DNA from 4 places in the Pseudomonas juntendi genome. Region 2 is predicted to be linked to each of the others. Evidence: riboswitches for the same ligand, from Rfam matches in the RefSeq annotation. Region 2 holds a riboswitch; each other region holds the start of a gene.
The links. A riboswitch is a leader RNA that binds a small molecule or an ion and turns the genes downstream of it on or off. The one in region 2 is predicted to bind cobalamin.
Positions count from the first base shown of each region.

Region 1: it holds a riboswitch for cobalamin, as region 2 does, so the genes downstream of both, L1P09_RS14950 (ABC transporter substrate-binding protein) here and cobW (cobalamin biosynthesis protein CobW) in region 2, are expected to answer to the same signal.
Region 3: it holds a riboswitch for cobalamin, as region 2 does, so the genes downstream of both, L1P09_RS12140 (CbtB domain-containing protein) here and cobW (cobalamin biosynthesis protein CobW) in region 2, are expected to answer to the same signal.
Region 4: it holds a riboswitch for cobalamin, as region 2 does, so the genes downstream of both, cobO (cob(I)yrinic acid a,c-diamide adenosyltransferase) here and cobW (cobalamin biosynthesis protein CobW) in region 2, are expected to answer to the same signal.

Region 1 is NZ_CP091088.1:3,216,603-3,224,055, forward strand. Features, by position in the region: gene L1P09_RS14940 (TonB-dependent receptor) at 1-1,809, shown strand, start outside; gene L1P09_RS14945 (DUF1624 domain-containing protein) at 1,947-3,113, shown strand; cobalamin riboswitch at 3,142-3,339, shown strand; gene L1P09_RS14950 (ABC transporter substrate-binding protein) at 3,450-4,460, shown strand; gene L1P09_RS14955 (FecCD family ABC transporter permease) at 4,460-5,476, shown strand; gene L1P09_RS14960 (ABC transporter ATP-binding protein) at 5,473-6,261, shown strand; gene L1P09_RS14965 (GNAT family N-acetyltransferase) at 6,303-6,800, opposite strand; gene L1P09_RS14970 (hypothetical protein) at 6,931-7,410, shown strand.
Region 2 is NZ_CP091088.1:2,966,255-2,973,707, forward strand. Features, by position in the region: gene cobN (cobaltochelatase subunit CobN) at 1-3,548, opposite strand, end outside; gene cobW (cobalamin biosynthesis protein CobW) at 3,552-4,619, opposite strand; cobalamin riboswitch at 4,720-4,932, opposite strand; gene L1P09_RS13750 (branched-chain amino acid aminotransferase) at 5,413-6,432, shown strand; gene L1P09_RS13755 (hypothetical protein) at 6,662-6,913, shown strand; gene L1P09_RS13760 (TorF family putative porin) at 6,995-7,453, shown strand, end outside.
Region 3 is NZ_CP091088.1:2,607,298-2,614,750, forward strand. Features, by position in the region: gene L1P09_RS12115 (transporter substrate-binding domain-containing protein) at 1-1,760, opposite strand, end outside; gene L1P09_RS12120 (response regulator transcription factor) at 1,774-2,388, opposite strand; gene cobM (precorrin-4 C(11)-methyltransferase) at 2,663-3,415, opposite strand; gene L1P09_RS12130 (cobalamin biosynthesis protein) at 3,449-3,835, opposite strand; gene L1P09_RS12135 (CbtA family protein) at 3,835-4,521, opposite strand; gene L1P09_RS12140 (CbtB domain-containing protein) at 4,532-4,720, opposite strand; cobalamin riboswitch at 4,814-5,036, opposite strand; gene L1P09_RS12145 (GNAT family N-acetyltransferase) at 5,108-5,587, opposite strand; partial or broken gene L1P09_RS12150 (LysE family translocator) at 5,724-5,828, shown strand; gene L1P09_RS12155 (alpha/beta fold hydrolase) at 5,850-6,722, shown strand; gene L1P09_RS12160 (pirin family protein) at 6,819-7,453, shown strand, end outside.
Region 4 is NZ_CP091088.1:1,230,773-1,238,225, reverse strand. Features, by position in the region: gene cobD (threonine-phosphate decarboxylase CobD) at 1-951, opposite strand, end outside; gene cbiB (adenosylcobinamide-phosphate synthase CbiB) at 944-1,852, opposite strand; gene bluB (5,6-dimethylbenzimidazole synthase) at 1,849-2,499, opposite strand; gene L1P09_RS05630 (cobyrinate a,c-diamide synthase) at 2,496-3,791, opposite strand; gene cobO (cob(I)yrinic acid a,c-diamide adenosyltransferase) at 3,788-4,399, opposite strand; cobalamin riboswitch at 4,521-4,738, opposite strand; gene L1P09_RS05620 (hypothetical protein) at 4,894-5,472, shown strand; gene L1P09_RS05615 (hypothetical protein) at 5,672-5,887, opposite strand.

The DNA.
Region 1 (7,453 bases), 250 kb from region 2:
GGCCTGTCCGCCCGCGGCTTTGCCGGGCACGGCTCGGTCATGACCTTGTTCGATGGGGCCCGCCTGTTCACCGGAGCCGGCACCCAGACCTTCCCGGTCGACCCGTGGATGGTCGAACGTATCGATGTGCTTCGCGGCCCGGCATCGGTGCTCTACGGCGAAGGCGCCACCGGCGCGGTGGTCAACGTCATCCCGAAAAAACCGGTTGCCGGTACGGTGCGCAACCAGCTGCGGCTTGGATATGGCAGCTGGGACCACCAGCAACTCGGCCTGGACAGCGGTGGCAGCCTCAGCGAGCGCCTGAGCTATCGCCTGACGCTGAACCAGCAAGCCGGCAATGGCTGGGTGGACCGCACCCCCTCACGCAGCCTGGCGCTCAGCGCGGCCCTGCGCTTCGATGCCAGTGACGACCTCAGCTTTACCCTGGCCCATGAGCGCGGTGCGGCGCAGCCTGCCAACTACTACGGCACGCCGCTGATCGACGGCCATTACCGCAGCAGCCTGCGCAAGAAAAACTACAACCTGCAGAACGACGTGCAGCGCTACGACGACCAGTGGACCCGCCTGACCACCGACTGGGCACTCAACGACCACCTCAGCGCCAGCAACCAGCTGTACTACATCAGTAGCCGCCGCCATTGGCGCAACGCCGAGCAGTATGAATGGGACGCCGGGCGCCAGCAGTTGCTGCGCGGCAGCTACCTGGAAATCAAGCACGACCAGGAGCAGTTCGGCGACCGCCAGACCTTCACCCTCGACCATTCGCTGTTCGGCCTGGCCAGCAGAACCGTGCTCGGCGCCGAGTACAACAAGGTGCGCTTCAACGTCGACAGCAACAGCCCCTACAACGACGTAGGCGGTGACTACATCGACCCGTGGCAGCCGCAGCCGGGCGTATTCCACAGCGGGTCGCCGCTGCGCCCGCAAAGCCTGTCCACCACCCATACCTTTGCCCTGTTCGGCGAAAACCGCCTGCAACTCACTGAGCGCCTGTCGCTGGTGACCGGGGTGCGCCGCGACCAGCACCACATCGACCGCGACAACCTGACCAATGCCAGCCGCAGCGACCGCAGCCTGCAAGGTGGCAACTGGCGTGCGGGGCTGGTGTATGCACTCAGTGACGCGCTGTCGCTGTATGGCCAGTACTCCACCAGCGAGGATGGGGTCAACAACCTGATAAGCCTCAGCCCCAACCAGATGCACTACGACCTCACCCAGGCGAAACAGACCGAGGTGGGCCTCAAGCAACGTTTCTGGGGCGGGGATGGCGAATGGACCTTGGCGGCCTACCACATCGTCAAGCAGAAGCTGCTGGTAGACGACCCCCTCACGCACCAGCCCCAACAGGCTGGCCAGCAGACGTCGGATGGGCTGGAGGCAACCGTGGAACTGGCGCTGGCCCACCAGTGGCGGGTGTCTGCCAACGCAGCGCTGCTGCGCGCCCGGTATGACGCGTTTGACGAACAGGTGGGCGCAGCGGTGCAGGACCGTGCCGGCAACCGCCCGGCCAACGTGCCTCGGCGCACTGCCAACCTGTGGCTGAGCAAAGGTATTGGCCAGCAGATCGAGTTGGGGGTGGGCGCGCGCTATGTGGATGAACGTTACGCCGATAACGCCAATACCCAGAGCGCCCCAGGCTATACCGTGGTCGACGCCACGATCGGCTGGCAGGTTCTGCCGCAGGTGAAAGTGGGGTTGCAGGTGAACAACCTGTTCGACCGCGAATATGTGCAGGCGGCGTTCAGCGGCCAGCAATGGCTGATGGGAACGCCACGTTCCTACTTTGCGACGCTGGACTACAGCTTCTGAAGCGGGCAGCCCGGGTTGGCGTAGCGCAGCTTCACGGCGAAAAGCCAACCCGGCGCTGAGCAAAAAACCTACCCGTGCATGGCCATATGGATATAACATAACATTTCATTCAGGCTTTTTTTCATCAGCGACCCTCCATGACAAGCGCCAGCCCCAGTCCCACCCAACTCAACCAGCGCCTGCAGAGCATCGACGCCCTGCGCGGTCTGGTAATCCTGTTCATGCTCCTGGACCACGTGCGCGAAACCTTCTTCCTGCACCGCCAGGTCAGCGACCCGATGGCCATCGATACCACCGAGCCGGCACTGTTCGCCAGCCGTACCCTGGCGCACCTGTGCGCGCCGGTGTTCGTGCTGCTGACCGGGCTCTCGGCCTGGCTGTATGGCGAAAAGCGCCAGGGCCGTGGCGATGTCGCGGCGTTCCTGTTCAAGCGCGGGCTGTTTCTGGTGGCGCTGGAGTTCACCCTGGTCAACTTTGCCTGGACGTTCCAGCTGCCGCCCACGGTGATCTACCTGCAGGTGATCTGGGCCATCGGCATCAGCATGCTCGCCCTGTCGTTGCTGGTGTGGCTGCCACGCCCGGCGCTGCTCGGCGTGAGTGCCGTCATCATTGCCGGGCATAACCTGCTCGACAGCCTGCACTTTGCCCCGGGGTCTGCCCTGCACGTGCCCTGGGCGATTCTGCATGACCGCGGCTGGCTGACGTTGTCCGACACGCTGCGGCTGCGCACGTCCTACCCGGTACTGCCGTGGATCGGGGTGATCGCCCTGGGCTACTGCCTTGGGCCATGGTTTGCCCGCGGCAGCCAGGCCGGGCCACGTCAGCGCTGCCTGCTGCTTGGCGGGCTGCTGGCGCTGCTGGGCTTTTTCGTGCTGCGCGTATTCAACGGCTATGGCGAAGCCGCGTGGAGCAGCTACCCCACGCTCACACACACCCTGATGAGCTTCTTCAACCTCACCAAGTACCCGCCTTCGCTGTTGTTCCTGGCACTGACCCTGGGCTGCGGCCTGCTGTTGCTGCGCGCATTCGAGCGCGCCGGCCAGGCCCGCTGGATCAGCGCCCTGGCGGTGTTCGGTGCAGCGCCGATGTTCCTCTACCTGCTGCACCTGTATGTGCTGAAGCTGCTGTACCTGGCCTGCGTGGCGCTGTTCGGCAGCAACCACGGCAGCTATTTCGGCTTCGACGGCGTCGCGGCGGTATGGTGCGTGGCGCTGTTGCTGGCGGCTTCGCTGTACCGGCCGGTGCACTGGTTCGCCCGGCTGAAACAGCGGCGGCGCGACATCCGCTGGCTGAAGTACTTCTGAAAAGCGTTTTCACCCGGCGGCGCGATGGTCTACCATGCGGGCCGCCGGTTTCCATCACGGAATCAATAGGGAATCCCCGGCCCGCCAACACGGGCCAAACGGAACTGCCCCCGCAACTGTAAGTGCCGAGCCTGCTCCATCGACGCCACTGGGTGTACTACCCGGGAAGGCCGGAGCCGGGCCGTGACGCACCAGTCAGGAGACCTGCCGGCCAACATTCACCAACCGGCGGGGTGCCCGGGATTGGCCATTGTGTTGCCTTTGCCGCTGGCAAGGGCGCGGCGATGTCTGTCCGTGCGTTCATTCCGTGAACTGTCCGATAGGAGATCGCCCAGCATGCTGCCCCGCTTCGCCACCCTGCTTGCCGGCCTCAGCCTCAGCGGCCTGGCCCAGGCCGCCGCCACCCAGTACCCGCTGACGGTGGACAACTGCGGTAAGCCGCAGAGCTTTGCCCAGGCGCCACAGCGCGCCGTGACCATCGGCCAGGCCGGCACCGAGATGCTCTATGCCCTGGGCCTGGGTGACAAGCTGGCGGCGAGTTCGCTGTGGTTCAACAATGTGTTGCCCGAATACCAGGCCATGAACGCCACGGTACCGCGCCTGGCCGACAACGAACCCAGTTTCGAGGCGGTGGTTGGCCAACGCCCGCAACTGGTGGCCGTGCAGTTCGAGTGGATGGTCGGGCCGCAGGGTGTGGTCGGTACGCGCGAACAGTTCGCCGAACTGAACATCCCCACCTACCTGTTGCCCTCGGACTGTGAGGGCAAGGACAACCTGATCGGTGCCGACGGCACCCGCCTGCAGGCGTTCCAGGTCGACAGTATCTACAAGAGCGTCAGCCAGCTGGCGGAGATCTTCGATGTACAGGCGCGCGGCGTGGCCCTGAACGCCGAGCTCAAAGGCCGCCTGGACAGCGCCCGCGCGCAATTGGCGGGCAAGGACCTGTCGGGCACCTCGGCACTGTTCTGGTTCTCCAGCGCCAACCTGGTCATCGACCCTTACGTCGCGGGCCGCCAAGGGGTCGCCGACTTCATGCTGCGCACCCTGGGGGTGCGCAATGTGGTCGAGTCCAGCGAGGAGTGGCCCACCGTAGGTTGGGAAACCCTGGCCAGGGCCAACCCCACCTGGCTGATCATCGCCCGCATGGACCGCCGGCGTTTCCCCGCCGACGACTACCAGAAGAAGCTGGCATTCCTGCGCAGCGACCCGGTAACCCGCAACATGGACGCGGTGAAACACGACCGCATCATCATCCTCGACGCCGACGCCATGCAGGCGGGTATCCGCCTGTTCCGTGGCGTGCAAACGTTGGCGGCCGCTTTTGCCAGCGGTAAAGCCAGCCAGTGATCAGTCGACTGTCAGCCTGTATCGGCCTGGCCGTGGCCGCACTGCTGGCGGCCCTGCTCGCCGGCACAGCCATTGGCGAAACCGGCCTGGCACCGCGCGTGGTCGGCCAGGTGCTGGCCAACCAGCTGTGGCAAGCCGGTTATCCGGTCGACCCGATCGATGCCGGGATCATCTGGAACTATCGCCTGACCCGCACACTGGTTGCGGCGGCCTGCGGTGCCGGCCTGGCCACCTGCGGCGTGATCCTCCAGGCGCTGCTGCGCAATCCCCTGGCCGAGCCCTACCTGCTGGGGCTGTCCGCCGGCGCTTCGACCGGTGCCGTACTGGTTGGCCTGCTGGGCCTGGGCAGCCTGGCTTTGAGCATGTCGGCCGGCGCCTTCATCGGTGCCCTGGCGGCCTTTGCCCTGGTGCTGGTGCTGGCCCGCGCGGCAGGCCCTGGCAGCAATAACGCCCAGGTGATTCTGGCTGGTATCGCCGGGTCGCAACTGTTCAATGCCCTGACGGCATTCCTGATCACCAAGTCGGCCACCGCCGAGCAGGCACGGGGCATCCTGTTCTGGCTACTGGGCAACCTCAGTGGCGTGCGCTGGCCCGCAGTATGGCTAGCCGTGCCAGTGGCACTGTTCGGCTTGCTGGTGTGCCTGTGGCATCGCCGCGCGCTGGATGCCTTCACCTTCGGCGCCGACTCGGCAGCTTCGCTGGGCATACCGGTGCGGCGCAGCCAGTTACTGCTGATCAGTTGCGCGGCGCTGGTAACGGCCGTGATGGTGTCCATCGTCGGCGCCATCGGTTTCGTCGGGCTGGTCATTCCACACGCCCTGCGCCTGCTGCTCGGCCCCGGACACAGCCGCCTGCTGCCTGCCAGTGCATTGGGCGGGGCACTGTTTCTGATTGCCGCCGACATCCTCTCGCGCACGCTGATCAGCGGCCAGGTCATACCGGTGGGCGTGGTCACCGCGCTGCTTGGCGCGCCTGTCTTCGCGCTGATACTGGTCAGCCGCCGGGGGCGCCCATGACGGTCATGGCTGCATTCCAACTGGCGCCGCTGAGCTGCCAGGATCTCGGCCTGCAACTGGCCGGCAAACGGGTGCTGCACGACATCCATCTCAACCTGGTGGCGGGTGAAACACTCGCGATCGTCGGCCCCAACGGCTCAGGCAAGTCTTCGCTGCTGAAGGTGCTGGCCGGCCTGCGCCCGCCGGCCTGCGGCAGCGTGCAGTTGATGGGCGAGCCACTGGCAGGCATGCCTCGCCGGCGCGTGGCCCAATGCCTGGCACTGGTTGAACAGCAGGCCGACACCCTCGATGCAATCAATGTGTTCGACGCGGTGGCCTTGGGCCGCACGCCGTGGCTGTCAGCCATTGCGCCGTTCTCCAGCGCGGACCGGGCGATTGTCGAGCAGGCACTGGCCGACCTCGACGCCTTGCACCTGCGCGCTCGCCTTTGGGGGTCGTTGTCCGGTGGCGAGCGGCAGCGCGTGCATATCGCCCGCGCCCTGGCCCAACGGCCGCAGGTGCTGCTGCTCGACGAACCGACCAACCACCTGGACATCCAGCACCAGCTGAGCCTGCTGCAGCAGGTACAAGCCCTGCAGGTGACCACCCTGGTGGCCCTGCACGACCTCAACCAGGCGCTGACCTGCGACCGCGTTGCAGTGCTCGACAAAGGCCGGCTGGTCGCCCTCGGCACGCCGTTCGAGGTACTGACCCCCGAGTGCCTGCTGCACACCTTTGGTGTTCATGGCCATTACCTCACCGACCCCTGGGACGGCACACGCATCCTGCGCTTTCGCGCCCCCTGAGCTACCGGCAGAAGCCTGGGTAGCCCAGGCGCCTGGCCTGCTCAGCCCAAGCGCAGTTGCATGTGCGTGGTTTGCCAGACCGGGTCTGGCTCCACGTCCACGACAGCGAAGCCTTGCCGCTCCCAGAACGTGATGGCCCCCGGCAGGAATGGGTGGGTATGCAGGTAGAGGCAACCGATGCCGGCCTGCAGCGCCTGCTGGCGCAAGGCGCCGAACAACGCGGCGGCAAGCCCGCGCCTGCGGTACGCCGGCAGCACGAACAGGCGCACCACTTCAACGACGCGCTCGCCAGCATAATCAAGTTGGCTGAAACGGTGGTCGTAGGGCAGGTAGCCGATCACCCCGACCAGGCGCTCATCAACCCGGGCTTCCAGGAAGCAGCCCTCGCCTTCAAGGTAGGTTTCGCTGAAATGCGCCAGGTCCCGGGGCAACGGTGCATTGGCCAGCGCCGGAAACAGCTCGCGGCGCGCGCTGTCGACAAACGCCAGCACTTGGCCAATGGCATCGCGGGTAACAGGTTGCAACGTCCAGTTCGGCATAAGGTTCAAGCCTGAGTGTTGGGTGCACGGTTCTAACCCAGCCGGCCGTACAAGGCAAATCGCAGGGCTCGTCGCGGCAGGGCTGACCTCGCTATAATCGGCAGCCTTCACTGCCCGACCAGGCCACGCCATGCCTCGCATCCAGAAGTTGCTGTTGCCGCTGTTGCTGATTGCTGCCGTTGCCGCCTGCGACCAGAAGCCCTCCCGTGAAGAGCAGATTCTTGCCCAGCTGCCGCTGCAGGATGCCTACGACCACAACATCGAACGCATGGCCGGGCTGCTGGCCCGCCAGCACCCACGGCTGGCGCGTACCACCATCGAAGATGTGCTGCGCAAGCATCTGACGGTAGAAGACCAGCGCCAGGACCTGTTCCGCCTCTACAGCAAGGAGCATTTCAGTGACGCCGAGTTCGCCACCATTGTCGCGGCCACCCAGGACCCGGCCAAGGCCCGTGCTCTGGAAAACACCGATGCTGGCCGGCAACTGAGCGACAAACTCACCGGCCTGATGCGTGAAACCGCCCGCGACCCCAAGGTGCAAGCATTGGCCGAGCAGCGCATGCAGCAGGTGCAAGACGAACTGAACGCCTTGGAAAAGGCAGGTTCATGAGCGCGACCGGCACGGTCGCTTCCGTTTCGTAGCCCTATTCGAA
Region 2 (7,453 bases):
GTGGTGGCGTCGAAGGCGAACAGGTTGTCCACCGTCGCCGCCATCTCGAAGGCGCCTTTGTAGCCATGTCGCTTGACCCCATCGATCCACTTGGGGTTCAGCGCACGGGCGCGGATCACCCGGTTCAGCTCTTCTTTCAAGGTGCGGATGCGCGGCCGGTCCACCTGGCTGTGGTCACCGTGGTAACTGGCCACGCCGGCCCCGCCCAGGGTTTCTGAAGCCGCCAGCATGCCACCCTGGAACTGGTAGTAGTCGTTGGAATCGAGCAGGTCGTGCTCGTGGTTGTCCTGGTTTTGCAACACCGCCTGGACCTTGGCCAGGCGCTGGGCGAACTGGGCGCGGGCCGGGGTGCCGTCATCGCTGCCGCCGTAGGCATAGCCGCCATGGTTGAGGTAGACCTCGGCCAGGTCTTCGCGGCTGTGCCACAAGCGGCCGTCGATGGCATTCTGCACCCCGGCACCGTAGGCGCCGGGTTTGGCCCCGAAGACCCGCCAGCCAGCCTGCCGAGCGGCCTGTTCGGCGCTTGTACCCTGGGCCTGCAGCGCAGCGCGCTCGGTGCGTACACGGGCAGCCAAGGGGTTGAGGTCGTCGGGCTCGTCCAGCGCCGCCACCGCTTGCACCGCGGCATCGAACAGGCGGATCAGGTTGCCGAAGGCATCGCGGAAGAACCCGGAAACGCGCAAGGTCACGTCCACCCGTGGGCGGTCGAGCAAACTCAGCGGCAAGATCTCGAAGTCATCGACCCGTTGGCTACCGCTGGCCCACACCGGCCGCACGCCCATCAGCGCCATGGCCTGGGCGATGTCGTCGCCGCCGGTACGCATGGTAGCGGTACCCCACACTGAAAGGCCCAACTGGCGCAGGTGGTCGCCATGGTCCTGCAGGTGGCGTTCAAGAATCAGGTTGGCCGAGGCGAAGCCCAGGCGCCAGGCCGTGGTGGTAGGCAGGTTGCGCACGTCCACGGTATAGAAGTTACGGCCGGTGGGCAGCACATCGAGGCGGCCACGGCTGGGCGCGCCACTGGGCCCCGCCGGCACGAAGCGCCCGGCCAGCGCCGCCAGCAAGCCCTGCATTTCTGCGCTGCCGCAGGCATCCAGGCCCGGCGCCACCTCCATGCACAGGGCTTGCAGGACCGCATGCACGGGGTGCCATGCGGGGCTGTCAGGTAGCTGTGCAGTGCCGGCCAGCGCCTGCTCGATCAGTTGCAGCGCCAATAGCTCCAGGCGCTCCCGTGTATCGCCACAGGTGCGCCATGCCTCGCTGCTTACCGCTTGCAACGGCTCGGGGCGGTCGCCCTGCCACGGCTGGCCGAGTTCGCAATCCAGCGGGTCGAAGCCGGGTACCAGCGCCTTGGCCAAGGTGCGTAGCAGGCTGGCATTGCCGCCTCGGCCGTCGCCGCGCTCGACCCTGAGCAACGCCAGCAGCGTATCCAGCCGCAGGCGCCCGGCAGGCGATTGGCCAAACACATGCAGGCCGTCGCGGATCTGCGACTCCTTGAGGTCGCACAGGTAAGTGTCCAGGCGCGGCAGCCATACGGCAGCATCGTCCAACTGCCCCTCCAGCTGCAGCTCGCGGTCGATATGGTTGGCCTTGACCAGTTCGAGGATGTCGCGCTGCAACTCGCGCGCCCGCCGAGGGTCGAGCAGTTGCGCTTCATAGAACTCGTCGGCCAGTTGCTCCAGGTGGCGCAACGGCCCGTAAGTCTCGGCACGGGTCAGCGGTGGCATGAGGTGGTCGATGATCACCGCCTGGGTACGGCGCTTGGCCTGGGCGCCCTCACCGGGGTCGTTGACGATGAACGGGTAGATGTTCGGCAGCGGGCCGAGCAAGGCGTCCGGCCAGCACTGCGCCGATAGCCCTACGCCCTTGCCTGGTAGCCATTCGAGGTTGCCGTGCTTGCCAACGTGTATCACCGCGTCGGCAGCGAAGGCATGGCGCAGCCAGAAGTGAAACGCCAGGTAACCATGTGGCGGCACCAGGTCGGGGTCGTGGTAGACCGCGCTGGGGTCCACCTGGTAGCCACGTGCCGGCTGGATGCCGACAAAGGTCAGGCCAAACCGCAGGCCGGCGACCATCAGCCGGCCACTGCGGAACATCGGGTCCTGCTGGGGTGGCCCCCACCGTTCCAGCACCGCCTGGCGGTTGGCTTCGGGCAGGCGCGCGAACGCAGCCTGGTAGTCGGCCAGGCTCAAGCTCTGGGCGCAAGGGCGCTGGTCGAGGTGGTCAAGGTCGTTGGTCGCGCCACCGAGCAACTGCTGGATCAGCTGCGTGCCACTGCCCGGCAGGTCGGCCACCGGGTAGCCTTCGGCTTGCAATGCCTTGAGGATGTTCAGGGCCGCAGCGGGCGTATCCAGGCCAACGCCGTTGCCAATACGGCCATCCCGGGTCGGGTAGTTGGCCAGCACCAGGGCCACGCGCTTCTGCCCATTGGGCAGGCGAGCCAGCTCGACCCAACGGCGCGCCAGCTCGGCGACGAAGTCCATGCGTTCGGGGTGGGCGCGGTAGCACACCACGTCCGACTGGCTGCGCTCGCTGCGCCAGGCCATGTCCTTGAAACTGACCGGCCGGGTGATGATGCGCCCGTCCAGCTCGGGCAAGGCAATGTGCATGGCCAGGTCGCGCGCACCCAGGCCCTGTTCGCTGGCTTCCCAGCCGGGCTGGTTGTCCTGCGCGCAAATGGCCTGCAACACCGGGATATCACGGCGGAACGGGCGCAGGTTGGGGCGTTCGGGGCTGGACAGGGCAAAACCGGTGGTGTTGACCAGCACCTCGGCGCCGACCTCGTCCAGCCAGGCTTCGACCTGCTCCAGGCAGGCGCTTTCCTTCAGGCTGGCCACGGCGATCGGCAATGGATTCAGACCGGCCGCCTGCAGGCGCTGGCAGAACACGTCGATGAACGCGGTGTTGGCGGCTTGCAGGTGCGAGCGGTAGAACAGCAGCGGCGCTACCGGGTGTTCGGGGTGCCACTGCGGGTACCAGTCTTCCAGCGCCGCGCTGCCCTTTTGTGGGTGGTACACCGCCGTGCGCGGCAACGGCTGCGGCTCGTCCCAGGCATAGTCGCGGCCCAGCCACTGGCTGGCCAGGCAGTTGAACAGGTTGATGGCGTTGGCCTTGCCGCCTTGGCGCAGGTAGTGCCACAGGCGTTCGGCCTGCGCGCCGGTGACATTGCCCAGGCTGGTCAGTTCCGGGTCCGGGCGGTCGTCGCCCGGCACCAGGATCAGCTGCACGCCACGGGCCGCCAGTTCGACCAGTTGTTCTACGCCATAGCGCCAATAACCAACGCCACCGTGCAGCGACACCAGGATGACCTTGGCATGGCGCAGCACCTGGTCAACGTACAGGTCGACCGAGGCGTGGTTCTGCACCTGCATCGGGTTGGCCAGGCGCAGGCTGGGGAAGCCTGCGGGCAATTGCTCGGCCGTGTCGGCCAGCAACGCCAGGTGAGAATCGCCGCTGCAGAGTATCACCAGTTCGGCGGGTGTCTGGCCAAGGTCGGCGATGCTGTCATCCGGCACAAAGCCGCCGGGCTGGGTCCGCAGCAGGTGCATGGGTCAGGCGCCCAAGGCCTGGCGCAGGCGCGCTTCCAGCTGGGCCGCATCAAGGTCCTGGCCGATCAGCACCAGGCGGGTGATGCGCGGCTCGTCGGCACGCCAGGCACGATCGAAGTGCTTGTCGAAACGGGTACCCACGCCTTGCACCAGCAGGCGCATCGGCTTGCCCGGGATGGCAGCGAAGCCTTTGGCACGCAGGATGCCGAACTCCACCACCAGCTGGGTCAGGGCGTCGAGCAGCAGGCTTTCGTCGGCTTCCGGCAGGTCGATGGAGATGGAGTCGAAGGCGTCGTGGTCATGATCGTCATGATCGTCGCCGTCGTGGTGCGAGTCGTGGTGGGTACGGCGGCCATCGATGTGCGCCTCGGACTCGGCGCCCACGCCCAGCAGCACTTCCAGTGGCAGCTTGCCGCTGCTGGCTTCGACCACTTTCACCGCCGGCGGCAGTTCTTCGGCGACTTCGGCACGCACCTTGGCCAGGCCTTCGGCGTCGATCAAGTCAGCCTTGTTCAATACCACCAGGTCAGCGCTGGCGAGCTGGTCGGCGAACAGCTCGTGCAGGGGCGACTCGTGGTCCAGGTTGGGGTCAAGCTTGCGCTGCGCATCGACCTGGTCCGGGTAGGCGGCAAAGGTGCCGGCAGCCACCGCCGGGCTGTCGACCACGGTGATCACGGCGTCGACGGTGCAAGCGTTGCGGATTTCCGGCCACTGGAAGGCCTGCACCAGCGGTTTGGGCAGGGCCAGGCCGCTAGTCTCGATCAGGATGTGGTCCAGGTCGCCACGGCGTGCCACCAGCTCGCGCATCACCGGGAAGAATTCTTCCTGCACGGTGCAGCACAAGCAGCCGTTGGCCAGCTCGTAAACGCGGCCGGTGGCCTCTTCTTCAGTGCAACCGATGCTGCATTGCTTGAGGATTTCGCCATCGATGCCCAGTTCGCCGAACTCGTTGACGATGACCGCGATGCGGCGGCCCTGGGCGTTGTCGAGCATGTGGCGCAGCAACGTGGTCTTGCCCGAGCCGAGAAAGCCGGTAACGATGGTAACGGGGAGCTTGGCCAGTGTTTTCATGTCGCAGTGCCCTTGGCAGTATGGCGCGGGCATGCAGGACGACAGCCACCGGCCAGGCAGGCCGGGCTTGTTCGCCACCGGATCACCCCGCCCGGTTGAAAGTCGAAAACGTGACGAGGCAGGTCTCCTGGCTTGCACCGTTCCAGTTGCCTGCCACGGCAGCAGTCTGGCGGGATGACGCCTTCCCGCGCGTTGGCGCAGTGGCTGTGTCGATCCGTTGTCGGCGCTTACAGTTGCGGGGGCAGCCGCGGCTTGTACCGCGTTCCCGTCTTAGCTTCGGCCTGGCCGAAGAACCTCGAAGTGGCAAGGCTACGCAGTGGTTGGCGGGTGGTCAACCGTTGGCTCGCCTCGATTCTTTCAGCGCCTGTGAGATCGAGCGCCGCCCGCGCGGCGCATCGCGAGCTGCGCTCGCTCCTACGTTTGTTTCGGGCCAGTGAGGCCTGTGAGAGGCGCGCGCGACCGCCTGGTTCATACGACGCGATATTGAGGCATGCGCCAAAGGGTTCGCGCGCAAATCCCCCAGGCATAATTGGCCCGAAACAAACGTAGGAGCGAGCGCAGCTCGCGATGCGCCGCGCGGGCGGCGCTCGATCTCACAGGCGCTGACAATATTGTGACAATCACCTTGCAGCCTCAATGCCGTCCCTGCGCCTGCAGCACCCGCAAATAATGCATCGCAGCCTGTCAATTCTTGACCGGCCGTTCCCGATCCGCCACGGATGTATTAAGGTGGCATGGTGCGCATATAACAGCAGCCCGAGCGATCGGGCATTAGCAAGACAATGAGGGTGTCATGAGCAACGAAAGCATTAATTGGGACAAGCTGGGTTTCGACTACATCAAGACCGACAAACGCTACCTGTCCGTATGGCGCAATGGCGAGTGGGACAAGGGCACCCTGACCGAAGACAACGTGCTGCACATCAGTGAAGGCTCCACCGCGCTGCACTATGGCCAGCAATGTTTCGAGGGCCTGAAGGCCTACCGCTGCAAGGATGGCTCCATCAACCTGTTCCGCCCGGACCAGAATGCCGCCCGCATGCAGCGCAGCTGCGCCCGCCTGCTGATGCCGCAGGTGCCGACCGATGTGTTCATCGAGGCGTGCAAGCAAGTGGTCAAGGCCAACGAAAAGTTCGTGCCACCGCATGGTAAAGGCGCCCTGTACCTGCGCCCGTTCGTCATCGGCACCGGCGACAACATTGGCGTGCGCACCGCTCCCGAGTTCATCTTCTCGGTTTTCGCCATTCCGGTTGGCTCGTACTTCAAGGGTGGCATGAAGCCGCACAACTTCCAGATCTCCAGCTTCGACCGTGCAGCACCGCAGGGCACCGGTGCCGCCAAGGTCGGTGGCAACTACGCTGCCAGCCTGCAGCCAGGTGCCGAAGCGAAGAAAGCCAACTTCGCCGACGCCATCTACCTCGACCCGCTGACCCACACCAAGATTGAAGAAGTCGGCTCGGCCAACTTCTTCGGCATTACCGCCAACAATGAGTTCGTCACGCCTAAATCGGCCTCGGTGCTGCCAGGCATCACCCGCCTGTCGCTGATGGAGCTGGCACAATCGCGCCTGGGCCTGACCGTGGTCGAAGGTGACGTGGAAATCAGCAAGCTGGACCGCTTCGTCGAAGCCGGCGCCTGCGGTACTGCTGCGGTGATCACCCCGATTGGTGGCATCGAGTACAACGGCAAGCTGCACGTGTTCCACGACCTGGAGAAGGTCGGCCCGGTCACGCAGAAGCTCTACAACGAGCTGACCGGCATCCAGAGCGGTGATGTGGAAGCACCGGCTGGCTGGATCGTCAAAGTCGCCTGAAACGCTTTTGCGGTATAAAAACGGGGCATGCCATCGCTGGTATGCCCCGTTTTTCATGGATCGAGCCACCAGGCGGCAGCCTGCAAGGTTTGAGCTTCTGCGCGTCAATGGCCAGGGCGCCGTGCATCAATAGTCACTATCGAGAGGGGCAATTTCTACCAGGCGCGGCAACCATATAACCTAGCTCCATCGCCTCGCCACCTACACCCTTGGCCCCTGGAGCTACCTGATGAACACCCTGGCCCGCTTGCTGACTGCCACGTTTGCCCTGCTTACCCTCGCCATCAGCAGCGGCTGTGCCAGCCACCCTGAACTGCGGCCGTACAGCGCCGACGAAACCCGCCAGTTACAGCTGGAGGCCTTGCAGCGCCGCGGTCTGTCGCTGGACGACTATGAGCAGCAACGCCGGGTGATCCAGCGTGCCGGCAACCTGCCGGTGGTGACCGAGGCAGCCGATGCCGACCGTTCGACCAAAGGCTGAACCCGCCACTACAAGGTTTTCAGCGGCCGCTCGGGCAGGTATCCTTGAACGCTCTACCGTAAGCCCTCCAGGACGGTGACCATGTTCAGGCCCCTGCTGTTGCTGAGCATTGCCCTGCTGTTCAGCCCCCCTCTGCTGGCCCAGCAGATGAAGCGCCAACTGGGCGATTTCGACTTTACACTCGGCACCACCCCTTCACGTAGCATGGCCCAAGGGTTGATTTCACCCACGGCGGTCGGCGCGTTTCATGGTGGCATGGATTTCAGCCACCCCAGTGGGCTGTACGTCGGCCAATACGCCCCGAGCATGGGGGTGACGGCCAACTCGACCCTGCGCCTGGACAGCTACATGGGCTACAAGCACCACTTCGACAGCACCTTGGGCTATGAAGTGGGGTTGATCCACTACAGCCAGCCAAACATCGCCGGCGCCGAGAGCATAGCACTGTATGGGGGAGTCTCGGTGCTGGGCAGCCGGTTCGGCGGTGCACTGCGCGACAACCCCGACAACCGCACCGGTACGCTGTTCGCCGACTTTGGC
Region 3 (7,453 bases), 360 kb from region 2:
TGGCGCAGTTGCTCCAGCAGCCCGCGGCTCAGTGCCAGCTGGTCCTGCAGGGCATGTTGCGCCTCGGTGCGCTGGTTGATCAGCTTGCGCAGGTAGCTGTTCCAGAACACCACGCCGGCCAGCAGCAGCGCCGACAGCACCAGCACTTGCAGGGCGAGGGTGCGGTAGTCGCGCCACGGGCTGTCGCTGACCAGGGAGCTGGTGCGCCAGCGGTTGATCAACTGCGCCAGTTCTTCAGGCGGAATGCTCAGCAGCGCCTTGTCGAGAATGGCCTGGAGCTGGGGCTGGTCGGCGGCCACGGCGAAGGCGGCCAGGGCCGGGTCTTCATCGAGCACACTGGCAATGCGCAGGCGGTCCTTGAATACATGGCTGATGTAGTACGCCGCATTGATGTGGTTGCTCAGGGCGACGTCGGCACGGCCATTGGCCACGGCTTCCATCAGGCCCAGCGGGTTGTCCACCTCGACCAGGCGGGCCTGCGGGTAGCGTTGCTGCAGCAAGGCGCGTTGCGGCGAGCCTTTGACCACCGCGATACGCTGGCCGTCCAGAGCCTTCAAAGGGGCGGGTGCGGTGATGTCGCTGCGGGTGACCAACACCCTTGGGCTGACCAGGTAAGGCCGGGTGTAGCGCAGTTGCCTGGCGCGGTCTGCGCCGTAGCCCAAGGCGCCGATCATCAGCGCATCACCTTGGTTCAGCCGCTCGACCATGTGGTAGGCCGATGTGCTTTCAACGGTCTTGAACTGCAGCCCGGTGCGCAAGCCGATCTGCTTGAGCAGATCCAGGGTGATGCCGTTGGCGTTGTCCTGGGCGTCGTTGAAGGTCAAGGGCGCCAGTGATGTGTTGATCAGCACGTTGACCACCGGGTGCTCGGCGATCCAGGTTTCCTCTTCGGCACTGAGGGCCGTCAGGTGGCGCTGCAACAACAGGCTGGTATTGCCACCGCTCCAGCGGCGCAGGATGTTCAGCCGTTCGCTTTCACTGATGCGGGCCAGTGCCTTGTCGACCAGCTGGCGCAAGTGCAGGTTGTCGCTGGACAGGGCGAACGCGAACGCTTCGGGGGCGGCCGGGGAAAAGTGGTCGATCTTCAACGTGCCCTGGAAGCTTTTGCCGATCATGAAGTCGGTACTGATGGCGTCGCCCAGGTAGGCGTCGGCCTCGCCCAGTTCGACAGCGGCCAGCCCGGCCAGGGTGGAGCGGTACAGGCTCAGTTGCGCCTTGGGGTACAGGCTGCGTACGGTATTGGCGGGCAGGTAGTGATCAACCATGGCCAGGCGCAGGCCGGCCAGGTCGGGCGTACCCTTCAGGCTGCGCCCCTCCCGGGTCACGACCACCGGCAGGTCGTCGGCATAGGGTGAGCTCAGGCTGAGGTGGGCGTCTGCTGCCTCGAAGGCGTTGGAGCTGCCCAGCAGGTCGATGCGCCCCTCATGCAGGGCAGTGATGGCCTCGTGGCGGCTGGCAAAACGGCGCACTTCGATGCCAATGCCAAGCTGCTCGCCGATCAGGCCGGCGTAATCGGCGCTCAGGCCTTCGTAGTCACGGGGGCTGCCATTGATCTCGAAGGGCGGGTAGTCCGGCCGCGAGCTGCCCAGCACCAGTTGCCGGTGCTGCTGCAGCCACTGGCGGTCTTCGGCCGAGAGCGCCAGCGGCGCGGCAGCACTGACCGAGCGCGCCAACAACTGCCGGGGTTCGCTGCTGGCCTGCAACCCGCTGGCATTGGCCAGGCCGATGATCATGAAGGCGCTCGCCAGCAGGAACTTCATGCTCGCCAGCCGCTCAGTAGACGCTATTGCGCTTGGCCAGGTCGACCATCTCGACCAGCGATTCGGTCTTGAGTTTTTCCATGATGCGGCCCCGGTAGGTGCTGATGGTCTTGGCGCTCAGGTTCATGCAGGTTCCAATGTTCTTGTTGTTTTCGCCGCGTGCCAGGCGCCGCAGCACTTCCATCTCACGGTTGGAAAGGCTGGCCAGGCGCACCGGTTCGCTCTCCAGGGAGTTGCTGTTGACCGACATCTGCGGAAACGTCGAATAGCCCTTCACCAACGCCTTGAGGGCGAACAGCAGGGCCTCGTGGTCCTCTTCCTTGGTGACGAACGCGCCGATACCGGCATCCAGGCAACGGCGCACGTACAAGTCGGTGGCCTGGCCAGTGAGCACCATGATCTTGGGGGTTGGCTCCAGGCACTGAAGGCGCTTGATGACCTCCATGCCGTCCAGGCCAGGCAGGCCGATATCCAGCACCACCACGTCCGGGCGGAGTTCACGGGCCACCTGCGCCACCTCGCTGCCATTGCCGACTTCGCCGACGACATGGAAGCGCTCACGCTCGAGCAGTAGGCGCAACGACAACCGCACGATAGGGTGGTCGTCGACGATCAGCACGGTTGTCATGGGGAAAACTCCTGTCAGGATGTGGTCCGCTTCCTGGAACACTCAGGAATACGTTTGCAAGCGGGTTAATCGGGAGCGCAGCACCATACGGCCAAACCTGACGTTTGGTAATCCCGAGTATAGAAGTGTTGAAATTTTCCGGACTACTTGTCGAAAATTCCTACAAGTAGTGGAAAAACATCACCACTGCCACAGTGGTGATGTCAGACAGGAAAGGGCGCTCAGGCGCAGCCAGAGGGGTTTCGACCCTGCGCAGGGGCAAGCCTGGACGTGCTCAGTCGCCAGGCCGATACAGGTGGGCGTGACCGGCACGGTACAAGGCGGATTCGGCGAACGGCGCATCCCCCAGTACATGGCCTACCAGGATCAGTGCCGTGCGCCGGAAGTGCTTGGCGGCGCTGCGCTCGACGATGTTGCCCAGCGTGCCGCGCACCCAGTCCTGGTCTGGCCAGGTGGCGCGGTGCACCACGGCCACCGGGCACTCGGTGCCGTAGTGGGGCAGCAACGCTTCAACGATCCGTGGCAGGTGCTTGACCCCCAGGTGAATCGCCAGGGTGCTGCCGTGGCGGGCCAGGTCGGCCAGCTGTTCCCCGGGTGGCATAGGCGAACTGTCGCCGTAGCGGGTCAGAATCACGGTCTGCGCCACTTGCGGCAGGGTCAGTTCACAGCCGAGCAGGGCCGCGCTGGCGGCCGTGGCAGTGACCCCGGGGATGATCTGGTAGTCGATACCCAGTGCCTTGAGGTGGCGGATCTGCTCGCCGATGGCGCCGTACAGGCTGGGGTCGCCGCTGTGTACCCGGGCGACATCCTGGCCGTGTTCGTGGGCGGTGCGCATCGCTGCGATGATCTGCTCCAGGTGCAGTTCGGCGCTGTTGATCACGGTACTGGCCTGGTGGCCTTCGAGCACGGCAGCGGGCACCAGCGAGCCTGCGTAGATGATCACCGGGCATTGGCGGATCAGCCGCTGGCCCTTGACCGTGATCAGTTCGGGGTCGCCGGGGCCGGCGCCGATGAAGTAGACGGTCATGCAATGTCCTTGCAAAAAAAGGGTATGGCGCGTTCAGCAGGCCAGGGCGAGTGTCGCCGGGCCGAGCACCTGGCGCTTGAGCAACAGTCGTGGGCTGCCTCGTTGCCGATCGGCCAGGGCCAGTGCGGTGCTCTCCGCCACGCCCCAACACCCGGTGTGGGCATGGGCGGCGGCGGAGCGGTGGCTGAGCAGTGGCTGGTAAGCATGCAGTTGCTGGCTATGGTACAGCACCAATGGCACACCCAGGTGCTCGGCCAGCTGCTGCAAACCCGGCTCGTCAGCCTTCAGGCTGATGCTGGCGATGCCGCGCAGGTCTGCCAGTGCCAGGCCGTGGTTGGCCAGTGCCTGGCACAACAGGGTGTGCAGGGTGGCCGCCGGGCAACCCCGGCGGCAGCCAAAACCGGCATAGAAAGTGCCCATCAGGCCTGGCTGGAACGGCGGAACAACCAGGCGCTGAGCAGGCCCAAGGCCAGCCAGAAGGCCGCATTGGTCAGCCACGAGGCCAGCTTGAACTGGGTTTCCAGGGCCTGCGGGGCCAGGCTTTGGTGAACCTCGGGCTGCGGGGCGCCGAGCACATGCGGGATCACCAGCAACGCCGCGCCCAGCACTTTCAGCAGCCCGTGGCGGGCGAACACCAACAAGGCCAGGCCGAGCGCGGTGGCGCTGGCGGTGCCGACCCACCAGGCCTGGCATTGCCCCAGGTCTGCTGCAGCGGTGCCTGGCAGTTCGGGCGGCAAGCCCAAGGTCGGGGCCAGGCAGAACACGGCGAACCCGGCCAGCCCCCACCAGGCACCGGTACTGGCGCGGGTGGGCGCGCGCAAGCTGTACAGCGCGGCGAGAACAAGGGCGAAGCCGACGGCAACCACCAGGTTGCCGCCCGTGGTGGCGAGCACTCGTTGCCAGCCATCTTCCGGCGACCAGGCCTCGGCGCTGTGTTCATGGGCAGGCACTTCACTGCCATGCTCATGGTGCGCGGCAGGTGCCGAGGACTCGTAGGTTTCCGCCTGAAGAATCAGCGGGGCCACCCAGAAGCTTTGCAGCAAGGTCAGCAGCAGGGCGGCGAGCAGCCCGCTGAAACCCGCGGTGCGGGCAATGCGCATGATCATGGGGGCGTACTCAGTGGCAGGGGAAGGCGGCGCTGTGGCGGGTGTCGTGGGCGGCGTTATGCACCGCCTCGATGTGCGAGAACCCGGCGAAGTAGACCAGGCACAGGCCCAGCAAGCTGGCACCGACGGCAATGATGACGCGCTGGCTGAGGGTAGCGGGGGTGGCAAGGCTGTGTGGCTTGGTGCTGGCGACGGGCATGACGCGTTCCTCTGCTTTTTGTGGGCAATGGGCAGGCGCGGCAGCCCCGGGCGCGGTTACCCAGGGGAATGCAACAGCGCCCGCCCACCGCGGGTTGTTCATGAACGCCAGGCCGGTCTCCGGGCTTGCGAGGAGGAGCAGGGCTCCTGGCAAGCGTCACCTTCCCATGCCGCACTACATGGCACAGTGGTACAGACGCTTCGCTCGCTTACCGTTGCGGGGGCAGCACCGGCATTGTCGGGCCCTGGTCAGGGCCTGCGACGCACCGGTTTCCCGTTTCACCCCATGAAGGGGCACCTGAACGTGAGGCGTAAGGAGAGCATGGGGCGGCCCTGGCGTCAATTACCCGGTGGGCTGCGCATGTGCCGGGGCCGGGTGGAGCAACCGTTAGCCCCGCGCGAATGCCGCCAGCTTGTCCCCGTCCAGGCGGTAGCGTACCCACTCATCCTGGGCCTCGGCGCCCAGCTTCTGATAAAAGCCGATTGCCGGCTCGTTCCAGTCCAGCACGCTCCACTCCAGGCGCCCACAGTTGTTGGCCACCGCCTCGCGGGCGATGTGCTGCAGCAACTGGCGGCCAGCCCCGTCACCGCGCTGTTCGGGGGTGATGTACAGGTCTTCCAGGTAGATGCCGTTGCGCCCCAGCCAGGTGGAATAGCTGTAGAAATACACGGCAAAGCCGATCGCCTGGCCATCGCGTTCGCAGATCAGGCTGTGCACGGTACTGCCTGCACCGAACAGGCTGTGCTCGATATCGGCCAGGGTGGCGACCACCTCGTGGCGCGCGCGCTCGTACTCGGCCAGCTCGGTGATGAAGTTGAGGATCTGCGCGGCATCGGCAGGCGCGGCAGGGCGAATGGAAAGGCTCATGAGACGGCTTCCTTGATCCAGAATGGCAGCACAGTAATGTGTATCTGCATAATTTGTTGTAACTGTAGTGGTCGCCTAGGAGGGCGACTCCGGTAGTGTGACAGCACCCTCACTGAAAGTGGAATGCCCGCCATGCCTGCTGCAGAACCCCCGCTGGCTGATGCTGTTCAATGTCCTGATGGCCCTGCTGCTGGTGATTTCACTGTACCCGCTGCTGTTTGTAGAATCGGTGTTTCCCTAGCATTGCGAGTGCCGTGAACCCATGCAGTTGATCCCCTGGTCCCATGAATGCGCCGAAGGCTTCACCTTGCGTGGTTGGCGAACCCCGGCCAGCGGCAAGCCACTGCTGCATTTCTTGCATGGCAACGGTTTTTGCTGTTTGGCCTACCAGCCGTTGCTGATGCACCTGGGTGAACATTTCGACCTGTGGCTATGTGATGTGCAAGGGCACGGTGACAGTGACCATGGCGGGGCGTTTCTGGGTTGGAACCGCACGGCGGCGCTGGCCGTGGAAGCGTTTGAAGCGGGCCGTGGCGAATACGGCGAAGTGGCCCGCTTTGCCGTGGGCCACAGCTTCGGCGGCGTGTTGACCGGGCTGATGTTGGCCAGTGACCCGCAGTTGTTCGGCCGTGCTGTGCTGCTCGATCCGGTGTTGTTCAGCCGCCGGATGCTCGGCGTGATGGGCGCCGCGGCGCTGGTTGGCCTGCACCAGCGTCATGCCTTGGCGCGCAAAGCCGCCAGCCGCCGCAGCCATTGGCCTGATCGCACAGCGGCGCTGGCTTCGCTGCAGGGCCGGGGCATCTTCAAAGGCTGGGCCGATGCGGCGTTGCAGGCGTATGTCGAGCATGCCATCGGCGATTGCGGCGAGGCCGTGGTGCTCAAGTGCCGACCCAGCCGCGAAGTGGAAATCTTCAGCTCGTTCCCCAAGCGCATGTGGGCCAGCCTGTGTGCAATCAATACCCCGACCCACGTGATCTATGGCAAGCACACCTATCCATTCGTGCCACGCTCGGTGCAGCGCCTGGTGTCGCTGAATGCCAGCATCAGCGCGCAGGAGGTCGCCGGTGGGCACTGCTTCATGCAGGAAGACCCGGCGATGGCAGCCGAGCAGGTGCTGGCTTTCTTGCAGCGGTGATTGTTCTGTAGGTGGAACGATGTGGGCCGTTAAAGCCCTCTACCGGCAGATTGTCATCATTGATAAGGTGATCCAAACCGAAACAGGAGCCTTCTCATGAAAACCATTCTGGGTATCCACCACAGCCCCCACGCCCATTGGGTGGGTGATGGCTTCCCGGTCCGCAGCCTGTTCACCTATGACCACCTGGCCAGCCATATCAGCCCGTTCCTGCTGCTGGACTATGCCGGCCCGCATGCGTTCACCCCAACCCAGGCCCGGCGCGGCGTTGGGCAGCACCCGCACCGTGGTTTCGAGACTGTGACCATTGTCTACCAGGGCGAGCTGGAGCACCGCGATTCCACGGGTGCCGGGGGCCTGATCGGGCCGGGCGATGTGCAATGGATGACCGCCGCCAACGGCATCATCCATGAGGAATTCCATTCGCCAGCCTTTGCCGAGCGGGGCGGCATGCTGGAGATGGTGCAGCTGTGGGTCAACCTGCCCGCTCGCGACAAACGTGCGGCGGCGGGCTACCAGACACTGCTGGCCAGCGATATCCCGGTGGTGGCGCTGGATGACGGGGCCGGCAGTGTGCGGGTGATCGCCGGGGATTACCAAGGCCGCCAGGGGCCGGCGCGCACTTTCACGGCCATGGATGTCTGGGACCTGCGCCTGAACAACGGCGCTGCCTTGCAGTTGCCGGTGGCCGCCGGGCGCAACGCGGCGCTGGTGGTATTGCGCGGCCGCGT
Region 4 (7,453 bases), 1.7 Mb from region 2:
GCGTTGCTCATCTGCCAGGCTGGCGGGCAGCCCCAGGCGTACTGCGGCAGGCTGCTCGAACAGCCGCACCAGAATGCCGCGACGGGCGAGAAAGTCGTGCAGGTGGGCTGCGCCTGGGCTGCGTACATACTGGAACAGGTCACAGCCGCCGGTGGGCGTCAGGCCTGCGCTGTGCAGCATTGCCGCCAGTCGCTGGCTGGCGGCGGCACAGCGTTCGGTTTGGGCACGCTGCGCGGCCTGGTCAGCCAGGCTGACTTGGGCCAACACCCGGGTCGGGCCGTTGACGGTCCACGGGCCAAGCAACTCGGCCAGGCGCAACAGCAGGCTGTGCTCGGCCGCCACGAAACCGAGGCGCACGCCGGCCAGGCCGAAGAACTTACCGAACGAGCGCAATACGATCAGACCAGGGCGTGCGCTGCAATCCACCACGCTGTCTGCGGGGGTATTGTCCATGAAGGCTTCATCCACCAGCAGCCAGGCACCGCGCGCAGCCAGCCGGGCGTGCCAGGCCAGCAGCTGCTCACGGGGCACGCGGCGCCCTGTGGGGTTGTTGGGGTTGACCAGCACCAGCACGTCGAGGCCGTCGAGTGCGGCCTCGACCTGTGTTTCGTCCAGCTCGAGCAACTGGTGCCCCGCTCTTTGCCAGGCATGGGGGTGCTCGGCATAGCAGGGGCCCAGCACCCCGACCCGTCCGCTGGCACGCAGCAGCGGTAAGGCCTGGATCGCGGCCTGCGAGCCAGCGACTGGCAATACCTGGCTGGCGCCGTAATAGCGGCGCGCGGCCGCTTCCAGGCCGTCCTCGGTTTCCGGCAAGCGGGCCCAGGCTTCAACGGGAATGGGCGGAATGGGAAACGCCCACGGCGCGATGCCGCTGGACAGGTCGAGCCAGTGCTCACGGGCAATCCCGTATTGGTGCACTGCACGCAGCAGGCGACCGCCGTGTTCAAGCATCCAGGTAGGCCCCCAGGCAAATCACCAGCAACCACAGCCATACGCCGCGCTGCACCAGGTTCCAGCCACGCTCGATGGCGTCGGCATCGGCCGCCGGCCCCTCGCCCAGGCGTGGCCGCTCGTGCAGCTCGCCGTGGTACACCGCCGGGCCGCCGAGTTCGACACCTAACGCACCTGCACCGGCCGCCATGACCGGGCCGGCGTTGGGGCTGTCCCACAAGGGGCCCTGCTTGCGCCAGCAGGCCAGGGCCACACGGGTTTTGCCGAGCAGCGCATAAGTCAGCGCCACCAGCCTGGCGGGAATATAGTTGAGCACGTCGTCGATGCGCGCTGCGCACCAGCCAAAGCGCTCGAAACGCGCATTGCGGTAACCCCACATGGCATCGAGGGTATTGCTCAGGCGGTACAACACCACGCCCGGCGCACCGGCCACCACGAACCAGAACAGCGCAGCGAATACAGCGTCGCTGCCATTTTCCAGCACCGACTCGGTGGCTGCCCGCGCTACCGCAGGCGCGTCCAGCTCGCGGGTTTCACGGCTGACCAGAAAACCTACCCGGCGCCGCGCTTCGTCCAGGTCGCCCTGGCGCAACGCCTGAGCCACTGGCAGCACATGTTCGCCCAGGCTGCGCAGCCCCACAGCGCAGTACAACGCCAGCACATCAACCAGCCAGCCAATGCAGGGCAGCCAGGACAGCACCAGCGCCACCAGGGTCAGCGGCACCACGGCCAGAAACCAGGCGCTGACACCGTGGCTGCGCCAACCGCGGCCACCGGCATTCAGGCGCCGCTCCAGGTGATTGGCCATGTTGCCGAAAGCCACCAGTGGGTGGCGGCGCTGCGGCTCGCCCAGCAACGCATCCAGGGCCACGCCAGCCACGGTCAGCATAGCCACGCTCATTGGCACTCTCCCCATTGGTTTTCGAACAGCATTTCACTCAAGGGCCGCTGCTGGGCCCAGTTTTCCTGGACCAGCATGGGCGCCGGGTAGAACGCCGTAACCGGCCCCAGGCACAGCACTGCCACCGGTTTGGCCCCCGCCGGCATACCCAGCAGGTCCGCCAGGGCCTGCGGGTCGAACAGCGACACCCAGCCCATGCCCAGGCCTTCACCACGTGCTGCCAGCCACAGGTTCTGAACGGCACAGGCCAGCGACGCCAGGTCCATTTCAGGGAGGGTACGGCGACCGAAGATGTGCGGCTCGCGGTTGTCCATCAAGGCCGCCACCAGCACCTCGGCACAGTCGTTGATGCCTTCCACCTTCAGTTTCATGAACGCGTCGGAGCGCTCGCCCAGGGCCTGGGCAGTGCGCACCCGCTCCGCCTCGACCAAGGCCTGGATCTGCCCGCGCAGTTCACGCCGGGTGATACGAATGAAACGCCAGGGCTGCATGAGCCCGACGCTCGGCGCCTGGTGGGCAGCGGCCAGCAGGCGAGCCAGCACAGCCGGCGCCACGTCCCCACCCGCGAAATGGCGCATATCGCGGCGCTCGCCGATGGCCCGGTAGATGGCAGCGCGCTCGGCGGCGCTAAAGGCGTGTTCGCTCATGGCCGTAACAGTGCCGCCGCCGCAGGCGGGTTGGAGGGGAAATAGAAATGCACATAGGAGGCGGTCAGCCGCCCGATCCGGTACACCGCTTCATTGCCGCGGCCGCCGTTGGGGCTCAGGCCGCGGGCAATCGGGTCCAGCCCGGTCGTGGTCAGGGAATGGTGGTAGGTGTGCCCGCGCAAGGTGCCTTCCGGCAACTCCACTGCCTGCAAGGCCAAGGCCGCCAGGCGCTTCTGCATGGTCGCCTCCCCTGGCAGCAGGCCGAGCAGTTCGGCGCGCTCGCCGGCCACGTCGGTCAACGCCTCGAGCAGGTACAGCATGCCGCCACATTCGGCCAGCAGCGGCTTGCCCTGGGCATGGTGGGCGCGGATCGCTGCGCACATCGGCGCGTTCGCCGCCAGCCCGTGATGGTGCAATTCGGGGTAGCCACCTGGCAGGTACAGGCTGTCCACCGCAGGCAGTTCGCGGTCGTGCAGCGGCGAGAAGAAGGCCAGTTGGGCACCCAGGCTGCGCAGCAGGTCGAGGTTGGCACCGTAGGTGAAGGCAAAAGCCTCGTCGCGTGCCACGCCGATACGCACACCGGCCAGCGAGGCTGCGCAGGCGTGTACTGCCGGCTCGGCAAAGCACACCGGTGGCGGCAGCGCCGCATCGCAACTGGCCCCCAATGCTTCGGCGGCGGCGTCCAGGCGGGCATCGAGATCGTTCAGTTCGCTGGCCTGGACCAGGCCCAGGTGCCGGCTGGGCAATTCGATGCCACGCTCGCGGGACAACCCGCCATACCAGCGCAAGCCTTCGGTCAGGCTGCCTTCCAGCAGCTGTGCGTGGCGCAGGCTGCCGACCCGGTTGGCCAGCACCCCGGCAAACGGCAGGTCGGCCTGGTAGCGCGCCAGGCCCAGGGCCAGCGCGCCGAAGGTCTGGGCCATGGCCGTGCCGTCGATCACTGCCAGCACCGGCACACCGAAATGGCGTGCCAGGTCGGCACTGGAGGGGGTGCCATCGAACAACCCCATCACCCCTTCGATCAGGATCAGGTCGGCCTCCCCTGCCGCTTCCCACAACAGCCGGCGGCTTTCCTCCGCGCCGATCATCCACAGGTCCAGCTGGTACACCGGTGCGCCACTGGCCCGCTCCAGAATCATGGGGTCAAGAAAGTCCGGCCCGCACTTGAACACCCGCACCTTGCGCCCGCGGTTACGGTGCAGGCGGGCCAGTGCGGCGGTGACGGTGGTCTTGCCCTGGCCGGAGGCGGGAGCCGCGATCAGCACGGCTGGGCAGTGGCGCGCCTGGCTCACAGCTCTACGCCTTTCTGTGCGCGGATGCCGGCCTGGAAGGCGTGCTTGAGCATGCCCATCTCGGTCACGGTGTCGGCCAGCTCGACCATTTCAGGCTTGGCCCCGCGGCCAGTGACGATCACATGCTGCATCGGCGGCCGGGCCTGGATGTCGGACAGGACCTGGTCAAGGTCGAGGTAGCCGTGCTTGAGGGCGATGTTCAGCTCGTCCAGCACCACGAACTGCACGCTGGGGTCCTGCAGCAGCTGACGGGACACCGCCCAGGCGGCTTCGGCGGCGACGATGTCGCGCTGGCGGTCCTGGGTTTCCCAGGTGAAGCCTTCGCCCATCACGTGGTAGCGCACCTGCTCGGGGAAGCGGCGGAAGAACAGCTCTTCACCGGTGCTGTTGCGGCCTTTGATGAACTGCACCACACCACACTGCATGCCATGGCCCAGGGCCCGCGCAAGCATGCCGAAGGCCGAGCTGCTCTTGCCTTTGCCATTGCCAGTCAGCACCAGCAGCAGGCCGCATTCGTTGGGGGAGTTGGCGATACGTTCGTCGATGACTGCCTTCTTGCGCAGCATGCGCGCCAAGTGGCGTTCGTCGCGTTCGGTGGGTTCGCTCATCAGGGTTCTCCGCTGGCTGTCACCACGGCAACGCGCGGCAATAAAGAGTAGGCAGGCAGACGGAGAACGCGCAGGGGCCATGGCAAGGGGCCACGGTGCACCGCGCATCACCCTCCGTGATGCCGTTGGCAGATATCAGGCCGGTCTCCGGGCTTGTGAGGGGGCCTTGGCCCTGGCCTGCGCGCCTTCCCGGGTAAACACCCAGTGGCCCTGCGCGGCCGCGACTCACCTACCGTTGCGGGGGCAGCGCCGGACTCGCGCCTTGCTGGCGCCCACCGGCTTCCCAGTTTCACCCTGCCCAGTCGGGGCTGGCAGGGCACCTGAAACACGCGCGAAGGTTAGAGGGTTGTACCGGGAGCGTCAATCGGAGTGGGCAGGGAGTGCGAACTTGCAAAGCGGCGACGCTGGCCAATTCTCCAGGCTGTGCCACACTGATAGCACATAGCCATCACGCGCGACTGTACGCCACTACAATGACAAAAGGAGAGTGCAGCATGCGAGGCCACCTCATCAACAACCCGAACCTGGAGTTCCTTGGCCCGGTGCTGGAACGCTGGGTCGACTGCATTGACCGTTGCAACCAGTTTTACGGCGATGGCGAGGCACCTTACTGGCACGGCGCGGCTGCCAATGCCGGGGTGCTGGCAGCCGCGGCGTGGGAGGCTGAGCTGGCGGCGTTACAGCAGTTTGCCGGCAAGAAGCAGCGCGATGAAGGTGACCATGAGGGGCGCTGCGATCTGTCGATCAGCAGTGCTGACCAAGTGCTGTACCTGAGCGTGGGTCAGCGGTGGCCAAGGCTGGCGAAGCTGGACATGGCAGCTGCATTGCAGGAAACCGCTGTGCGCGCCCGGCAGGTGGCCTACCCCAGCCAGTTGAAGGCGGGGGCTTTGTTCATCAGCCCATGGAAAGCTGGCCAGCACGCCAGCCCTGAAGAGTTGCAGGACATGGTCGACGACTTGCAGAAACACAGCGCGTGCGCGGTGGCCTGGTACTTCCCGTATGCGTACCGCAAGTTACATAACGAGCTGGGGCAGTACTTTCCGGGGGTGGCGTTGTTGCTGAAGCAGGCTTGAAACAACGTGGGCGTTGAAACCGCATAGGTATTCGTTCGCGTAGGCCGCGCCGAGTCACCTTTCCGCCCTTACGGCGGGTTACTTTGGTCTTGGCCAAAGTAACCAAAGCCGCCCGCTCCCGTCATCCGGCCCCTACGCTGCGCTCCGGGTTCCCCTCGCTACGGGCATGCTTCTGAAGTCGCAATCTGCAGCGCCTGAACTACCGCGCGCTAAGAAGCAAAAGCAAAAAGCAGAAGCAACAACTGCGCTTTCGTGGGTTTCGCACCACGCAACCAAACCCTGCCCAGCTTTTGATCTGGCTGTTGATCTGGCTGTTGATCTTGATCTTGATCTTGATCTTGATCTTGATCTTGATCTTGATCTTCGCGACTTCAGGAGGCCGAGCGGAGGGCATGCGGAGGGAGGTGACGGGCATGGATGCCCGTCAAGCGCTGAGGCCCCAGGGACGGGGCCTGCAGCGCGTACTCCCGGGAGCATGCCCGTAGCGAGGGAACCCCGGAGCGCAGCGCAGGGGCCGGATGACGGGAGCGCAGCGTTTTTTGGTTACTTTTTGTCGCGTTTGACAAAAAGTGACTCGCCGTAAGGGCGAAAAGGTGACTACGCGTCGCTATCGCAGCTGGAGTTATCACGCCACCAAAAACCAGCGCTCAAGATTTCAAGCTCTGCAAAGGTGTGGGCGTTTACACCGCATAGGTATTCGTTCGCGTAGGCGGCGCCGAGTCACCTTTCCGCCCTTACGGCGGGTTACTTTGGTCTTGGCCAAAGTAACCAAAGCCGCCCGCTCCCGTCATCCGGCCCCTACGCTTCGCTCCGGGGTCCCCTCGCTACGGGCATGCTCCCGGGAGTACGCGCTGCAGGCCCCGTCCCTGGGGCCTCAGCGCTTGACGGGCATCCATGCCCGTCACCTCCCTCCGCATGCCCTTCGCTCGGCCTCCTGAAGTCGCAATCTGCGTCGCCTGTGCTACCGCGCGCTTAGAAGCAAAAGCAAAAAGCAGAAGCAACAGCAGCGCTTTCGTGGGTTTCGCACCACGCAACCAACCCCCGCACAGCCTTTGATCTGGCTGTTGATCTTGATCTTGATCTTGATCTTGATCTTCGCGACTTCAGGAGGCCGAGCGGAGGGCATGCGGAGGGAGGTGACGGGCATGGATGCCCGTCAAGCGCTGAGGCCCCAGGGATGGGGCCTGCAGCGCGTACTCCCGGGAGCATGCCCGTAGCGAGGGAACCCCGGAGCGCAGCGCAGGGGCCGGATGACGGGAGCGCAGCGTTTTTTGGTTACTTTTTGTCGCGTCTGACAAAAAGTGACTCGCCGTAAGGGCGAAAAGGTGACTATGCGTCGCTATCGCAGCTGGAGTTTTCGCGCTATCAAAACCAGCGCTCAGGATTTCAAGCGCTGCAAAGGTGTGGGCGTTTACACCGCATGGGTATTCGTTCGCGTAGGCGGCGCCGAGTCACCTTTCCGCCCTTACGGCGGGTTACTTTGGTCTTGGCCAAAGTAACCAAAGCCGCCCGCTCCCGTCATCCGGCCCCTACGCTTCGCTCCGGGGTCCCCTCGCTACGGGCATGCTCCCGGGAGTACGCGCTGCAGGCCCCGTCCCTGGGGCCTCAGCGCTTGACGGGCATCCATGCCCGTCACCTCCCTCCGCATGCCCTTCGCTCGGCCTCCTGAAGTCGCAATCTGCGTCGCCTGTGCTACCGCGCGCTTAGAAGCAAAAGCAAAAAGCAGAAGCAACAGCAGCGCTTTCGTGGGTTTCGCACCACGCAACCAACCCCCGCACAGCCTTTGATCTGGCTGTTGATCTTGATCTTGATCTTGATCTTGATCTTCGCGACTTCAGGAGGCCGAGCGGAGCGCAGCGCAGGGGCCGGATGACGGGAGCGCAGCGTTTTTTGGTTACTTTTTGTCGCGTCTGACAAAAAGTGACTCGCCGTAAGGGCGAAAAGGTGACTATGCGTCGCTATTGCAGCTGGAGTTTTCGCG